2 regions of the Kaistia geumhonensis genome follow, and region 2 is predicted to be linked to the other one. Evidence: predicted binding sites of a transcription regulator. Region 2 holds the regulator's gene; the other holds the start of a gene.

Region 1 (3,205 bases), 1.3 Mb from region 2:
GACAGCAGCATCACGACCGCCATGATCGAGGGAATGAACCCGGCGATCCGACTGTTGAGCAGCAGGCCGGGTCGCTTCAGCTCGAGAAAGGCCAGTCCTGCGCCCGCGAGCAGTTCCCAGGCGCGGCTGACCGGGGAAAAGAAGGAAAGAGGCGGCTTGATGAAGGTCGTGAACTGGCAGAGGACGAGACTGATCAGGATCAGGGCGATCAGCGCCGGTCCGATCCATTTTCCCGACTTGATCTTGTAGAGGACGATCAGGAGTACGGGGAAGACGACGTAGAACTGCTCCTCGATCGACAGGCTCCACGTATGCAGGAACGGCTGCAGGAGGCCTGACTGGGCACCGTACTCGCCGAGTTCCTGATACCAGTAGAAGTTGCTGAAGAAGCCGAGCGCCGAGATGATCGACGTGGCAAACCGGACGAGTTCCGACGGCAGCAGGATCGCCCAGGCCACGGGAATGCTGACCAGGATGACGAAGATCAGCTCCGGAAAGATGCGGCGGATACGCCTTGCGTAGAAATTGGAGAAGCTGAAGCGGCCGGTATCCTGCAGTTCCCTCAGGATGATTCCGCCGATGAGGTAGCCGGACAGAACGAAGAAGATATCGACGCCCAGGAATCCGCCATGCAGCAGGAACGAAGAGCCGAGCGGTATCTCGAGATGATAGATGATGACAGATAGAACCGCGACGGTTCGAAGACCATCAATCTCCGGTCTGTATCGGGCAGTCATTTCCGCTCCAAACGGGTGACAAGGCAATAACATCCGTTGCGATGTCGCAAGCTCGACAGGAGGCGCGCCTTGGCGTCCTCGTGATTTCGCTCACATCCGTCGCTGCATCATGGCGTGTGCACTGCAACATTACGCGGGCCGGCTGCGGCTCGCCAGCATCAAGAGGGCGTTGGCTCGTCGCGTGAAACCTTTTGGCGGCCGTTGGTGCATTAATGCAGCTTTGTCGGCCCGGCCAGTCAACATGGGCTATTGAGCAGCGCCGCTAGATGACGGGGCGGGACAGTGGCTGACATCGTCCCGCCTTGAACATCCGCTATCGCCACGCCGACTCGCGACTTCGCGAAAAAATCCTCGCCGCGGCGCCTTGCGGTCTCCTTGACAAGGGGCGGGGGGGCTCCTAGATCGACGGCGCGCTTTGGCACTCGTAATTGACGAGTGCTAACAGCCCCCGTTTCATTCGGGCTCCCATGGGGAGCCTCCACGCGAGGAGAGAAGTAAGATGGGTTTCCGTCCTCTGCATGACCGCGTCGTCGTCCGTCGCCTCGAAGGCGAAGAGAAGACCAAGGGCGGCATCATCATCCCCGACACCGCCAAGGAGAAGCCGCAGGAGGGCGAGGTCGTGGCCGTCGGTCCGGGCGCTCGTGATGAGGCCGGCAAGCTGGTCGCGCTCGACGTCAAGGCTGGCGATCGCATCCTGTTCGGCAAGTGGTCGGGCACCGAGGTGAAGATCGACGGCGAAGATCTCCTGATCATGAAAGAGTCCGACATTCTCGGCGTGATCGAGACGAAGTCTGCCGGCAAGAAGGCCGCGTAAGGGCATCCCTTAACGCGGTTTTTTATTGTCCCGTCTGTAACTGAAGGATAAGGCAAATGGCTGCCAAGGAAGTAAAATTCTCCGCCGATGCGCGCGAAAAGATGCTGCGCGGCGTGGATATCCTCGCCAACGCCGTGAAGGTCACGCTGGGTCCGAAGGGCCGCAACGTCGTGATCGAGAAGTCGTTCGGCGCTCCCCGCATCACCAAGGACGGCGTCTCCGTCGCCAAGGAGATCGAGCTCGAGGACAAGTTCGAGAACCTCGGCGCGCAGCTGCTGCGCGAGGTCGCCTCGAAGACCAACGACAAGGCCGGTGACGGCACCACGACCGCCACGGTCCTCGCCCAGGCGATCGTGAAGGAAGGCGCCAAGGCGGTTGCCGCCGGCATGAACCCGATGGATCTGAAGCGCGGCATCGACCTCGCGGTCACCGAGGCCGTCAAGGATCTCGAGAAGCGCTCGAAGAAGATCAAGACCTCCGAGGAAGTCGCCCAGGTCGGCACCATCTCCGCCAATGGCGAGAAGGAAGTCGGCCAGATGATCGCTTCGGCGATGCAGAAGGTCGGCAACGAGGGCGTCATCACCGTCGAGGAAGCCAAGACCGCCGAGACCGAGCTCGAGGTCGTCGAGGGCATGCAGTTCGACCGCGGCTATCTCTCGCCCTACTTCATCACCAATGCCGAGAAGATGGTCACGGAGCTCGACGATCCGTTCATCCTCCTGCACGAGAAGAAGCTCTCGAACCTGCAGTCGATGCTGCCGGTGCTCGAGGCCGTCGTCCAGTCGGGCAAGCCGCTCCTCATCATCTCCGAGGACGTCGAGGGCGAGGCTCTGGCCACGCTCGTCGTCAACAAGCTCCGTGGCGGCCTCAAGGTCGCGGCCGTCAAGGCCCCGGGCTTCGGTGACCGCCGCAAGGCCATGCTCGAGGACATCGCGATCCTCACCGCTGGCCAGGTGATCTCCGAGGATCTCGGCATCAAGCTCGAGAATGTCTCGCTCGCCATGCTCGGCCGCGCCAAGAAGGTCACGATCTCCAAGGAGAACACGACCATCGTCGACGGCGCAGGCAAGAAGAAGGAGATCGAGGGCCGCGTTTCGCAGATCAAGGCGCAGATCGAGGAGACCACCTCGGACTACGACCGTGAGAAGCTGCAGGAGCGTCTCGCCAAGCTCGCTGGCGGCGTCGCGGTGATCCGCGTCGGCGGCGCGACCGAAGTCGAGGTGAAGGAGCGCAAGGACCGCGTCGACGACGCGCTGAACGCTACCCGCGCCGCGGTCGAGGAAGGCATCGTTCCGGGCGGTGGCTCGGCGCTGCTCCGCGCCAAGAAGGCCGTCGAGAAGCTGAAGAGCGACAACTCGGACATCGAGGCCGGCATCAAGATCGTGCTGAAGGCGCTCGAGTCGCCGATCCGCCAGATCGCCGAGAACGCCGGCGTCGAGGGTTCGATCGTCGTCTCCAAGGTTCTCGAGAGCAAGTCCGAGACCTTCGGCTTCGACGCACAGTCGGAAGAGTATGTCGACCTCGTCGCGACCGGCATCATCGACCCGACCAAGGTCGTGCGCACTGCCCTGCAGGACGCCGCTTCGGTCGCTTCGCTGATCGTCACCACCGAGGCCCTCATCGCCGATCTGCCGAAGCCGGCTTCCGGCGCTCC
Region 2 (3,205 bases):
CATCGGATTGGGCAGCCACTCCATGAGGGAGGCCTGAGCGCGGGCGATGCCCCAGGGCAGCGACACCAGCGGCCGGCTGCGGCCGATCTCCGACAGGATCAGCTCCAGGCATTCGCGGAAGGTCTTCACCTCCGGGCCGCCGAGCTCGTAGATCCTGCCGCCCTCGACCGTCCCGTCGACCGCGCGGGCGATCACCTCGGCGACGTCGCCGACGAAGACCGGCTGGAACTTCGTCGTGCCGCCGCCGATGAGCGGCAGCGCCGGCAGGTAGCGCGTCAGGTCGGCGAAGCGGTTGAAGAACTTGTCCTCGGGGCCGAACACGATCGAGGGGCGCAGAACGACCGCGCCGGGCACCGTCTCCAGCGCCGCTGCCTCGCCCTCGGCCTTGCTCTTCGCATAGAGCGACTGCGAATCCGGATGGGCGCCGAGCGCCGACATCTGGACGAGATTGGCGATGCCGGCGGCGCGGGTCGCCTCGGCCACGGCGCGGGCGCCGAAGGCCTGCACGGCGTTGAAGCTCTGCCGGCCGCTCTCGGAAAGGATGCCGACGAGATTGACGACGGCGTCGGCGCCCTCGACCGCTCGGTCGACCGACCAGCGATAGCGGAGATTGGCCTGCACCGGCATGATCTGGCCGACGGCGCCGAGCGGCTGCACATGGCCGGCGAGATCGGGCCGCCGCACCGCGACGCGGATCCGCCAGCCACGCTTCGCCAGCGCACGGACCGCATGGCGTCCGATGAAACCGGACCCGCCGAAGATCGTGACCAGCTTGCCCGTCTGCGCCGTCATGCTCCGCTCCTGCCGCCCTGTCCTGCCGACTGTCTCGAACCCTTCCAATAGTCTGTGGCAGCGGCAGTGTCGAGGCGCCATCGGGTCGCGCCGCGCGGCCGTTTCAGCGGATCAGCCGGCCCACCAGCTTGGCGGTGTAGTCGACCATCGGCACGATGCGGGCATAGTTGAGCCGCGTCGGCCCGATGACGCCGAGCACGCCGACGACGCGGCTCTCGGAATCGCGATAGGGCGAGACGACGAGCGAGGAGCCGGACAGCGAGAACAGCTTGTTCTCCGAGCCGATGAAGATGCGCACGCCCTCGCCTTCCTCGGCGCTGCCGAGAAGGCCGATCAGCTCGCGCTGCGTCTCGATATCGTCGAAGAGCAGGCGGATGCGCTCGAGATCCTCGGCGGCGCGGACATCGTCGAGCAGATTGGCCTGCCCGCGCACGATGAGCGTTTCCGGCCGGTTGCCGCCGACCGACGCCCAGCTCGCGAGCCCCTGGTCGACGAGCCGGGCCGTCAGCTGGTCGAGCTCGGCGCGCATGCTCTCCTGGCGCAGCTGCAGCTCGCTGCGGGCCTCCGAGAGGCTGCGGCCGCGCAGATGGGCATTGATGTAGTTGGCCGCCTCAACCAGCGTCGAGGGCGTGGTGCCCGGCTCGATGTCGATCAGCCGGTTCTCGACCGAGCCGTCCTCGCCGACCAGCACGACGAGCGCGCGGTTCGGCTCGAGGCGCAGGAACTCGACCTGCTTCAGCCGCTGGTCCGACTTGGAGGCGAGCACGACACCGGCGCCGCGCGAGAGGCCCGACAGCATGCGGCTCGCATCGGCGAGGAGATCGTCGACCGGCCGCTGGCCGCCGGCGGCGACGCGGGTCTCGATGTCGCGCCGCTCCTCGGTGGTGAGATCGCCGACCTCCAGCATCGCATCGACGAAGAGCCTGAGGCCGCTTTCGGTCGGAAGGCGGCCGGCCGAGGTGTGCGGCGAATAGATGAGGCCGAGATATTCGAGATCGGCCATCACGTTGCGGATCGAGGCCGGCGACAGCGCCATCGGCAGGATGCGCGCGAGGTTGCGCGAGCCGAGCGGCTCGCCCGTCTCGAGATAGGTGTCGACGATGCGGCGGAAGATCTCGCGCGAGCGGCGGTCGAGCCGCGCCAGAGTCGACGCGCTGCCGCCTTCGGCCGGCCCGCGCTCTCCCTGAGTTTCCGATCGATCCCTTGCCATGTCTCGTCTGTCGAATGTGCTGACAGGGATTAAGTGTCGATTTTCCGCGCCGCTTCAAGCGGGGCTTTGCGTCGGCTCGCCTCGGCGGCTACAAGCACTGGTCCAGCCACAGCAAGGAAAGCCCATGCGACCCTCCAAGCGCGCCGCCGATGCCATGCGACCGGTCTCGTTCGAACGCGGCGTCGCCAAGCATGCCGAAGGATCCTGCCTGGTGCGCTTCGGCGACACGCATGTGCTCTGCACGGCGAGCCTCGAGGAGAAGCCGCCGTCCTGGCTGCGCGGCTCCGGCAAGGGCTGGGTGACCGCCGAATACGGCATGCTGCCGCGCTCGACCGGCGACCGGATGCGCCGCGAGGCGACGACCGGCAAGCAGGGCGGCCGCACGCTCGAGATCCAGCGCCTGATCGGCCGTTCGCTGCGGGCCGTGGTCGATCTCGTCCATCTCGGCGAGAAGCAGATCACCATCGACTGCGACGTGCTGCAGGCCGACGGCGGCACGCGCACGGCCTCCGTCACCGGCGGCTTCATCGCGCTGTGGGAATGCATCCAGTGGATGAAGACGCGCGACATGGTCGGCCCCAAGGTCATCCGCGACCACGTCGCGGCCGTCTCGGTCGGCATTTATCGCGGCAAGGCGGTGCTCGATCTCGACTATGACGAGGATTCGGAGGCCGAGACCGACGCCAATTTCGTCATGACCGGCTCCGGCGGCATCGTCGAGATCCAGGGCACGGCCGAGGGCAAGCCGTTCGACGAGGCGGAACTGACCGCGATGCTCGCCCTCGCCAAGACCGGCATCGGCGAACTCGTCGACCTTCAGAAGAAGGCGATGGGCGTATGAGCGGGCCGCGTCTTTCGCCCGGCGACACGCTGGTGGTCGCCACCCACAACAAGGGCAAGCTGCGCGAATTCGCCGATCTCCTGAAGCCGTTCGGCCTCAAGACGGTGTCGGCGGGCGAACTCGGCCTGCCCGAGCCGCCGGAAACCGGCACCACCTTCGAGGAAAACGCGACCATCAAGGCCGTCGCGGCGGCCACCGCCTCGGGCTATCCTGCGCTTTCGGACGATTCGGGCCTCTGCGTCGACGCCCTCGACGGGGAGCCCGGGGTCTACTCGGCCGACTGGGCCGGCTCCGACAAGGATTTCTCGCGCGCCATGCGCAATGTCGAGGAAAAGCTGCAGCTGGCGAAGGCCGTGTCGCCC

The links. Region 2 encodes HrcA, which represses chaperone genes, less so after heat shock. Its sites were predicted from a motif close to GTTAGCACTCNCNNNNNGNGAGTGCTAAC; they were not measured.
Region 1: the regulator HrcA is predicted to act here: its motif matches at 1,152-1,180, upstream of groES (co-chaperone GroES).

The regions. Positions count from the first base shown of each region.
Region 1 covers NZ_JAUSWJ010000001.1:1,445,569-1,448,773, reverse strand. Annotated here, with positions in the region: gene QO015_RS06915 (acyltransferase family protein) at 1-737, opposite strand, end outside; gene groES (co-chaperone GroES) at 1,237-1,551, shown strand; gene groL (chaperonin GroEL) at 1,608-3,205, shown strand, end outside.
Region 2 covers NZ_JAUSWJ010000001.1:2,768,981-2,772,185, forward strand. Annotated here, with positions in the region: gene QO015_RS13085 (complex I NDUFA9 subunit family protein) at 1-792, opposite strand, end outside; gene hrcA (heat-inducible transcriptional repressor HrcA) at 896-2,002, opposite strand; gene rph (ribonuclease PH) at 2,127-2,843, shown strand; gene rdgB (RdgB/HAM1 family non-canonical purine NTP pyrophosphatase) at 2,840-3,205, shown strand, end outside.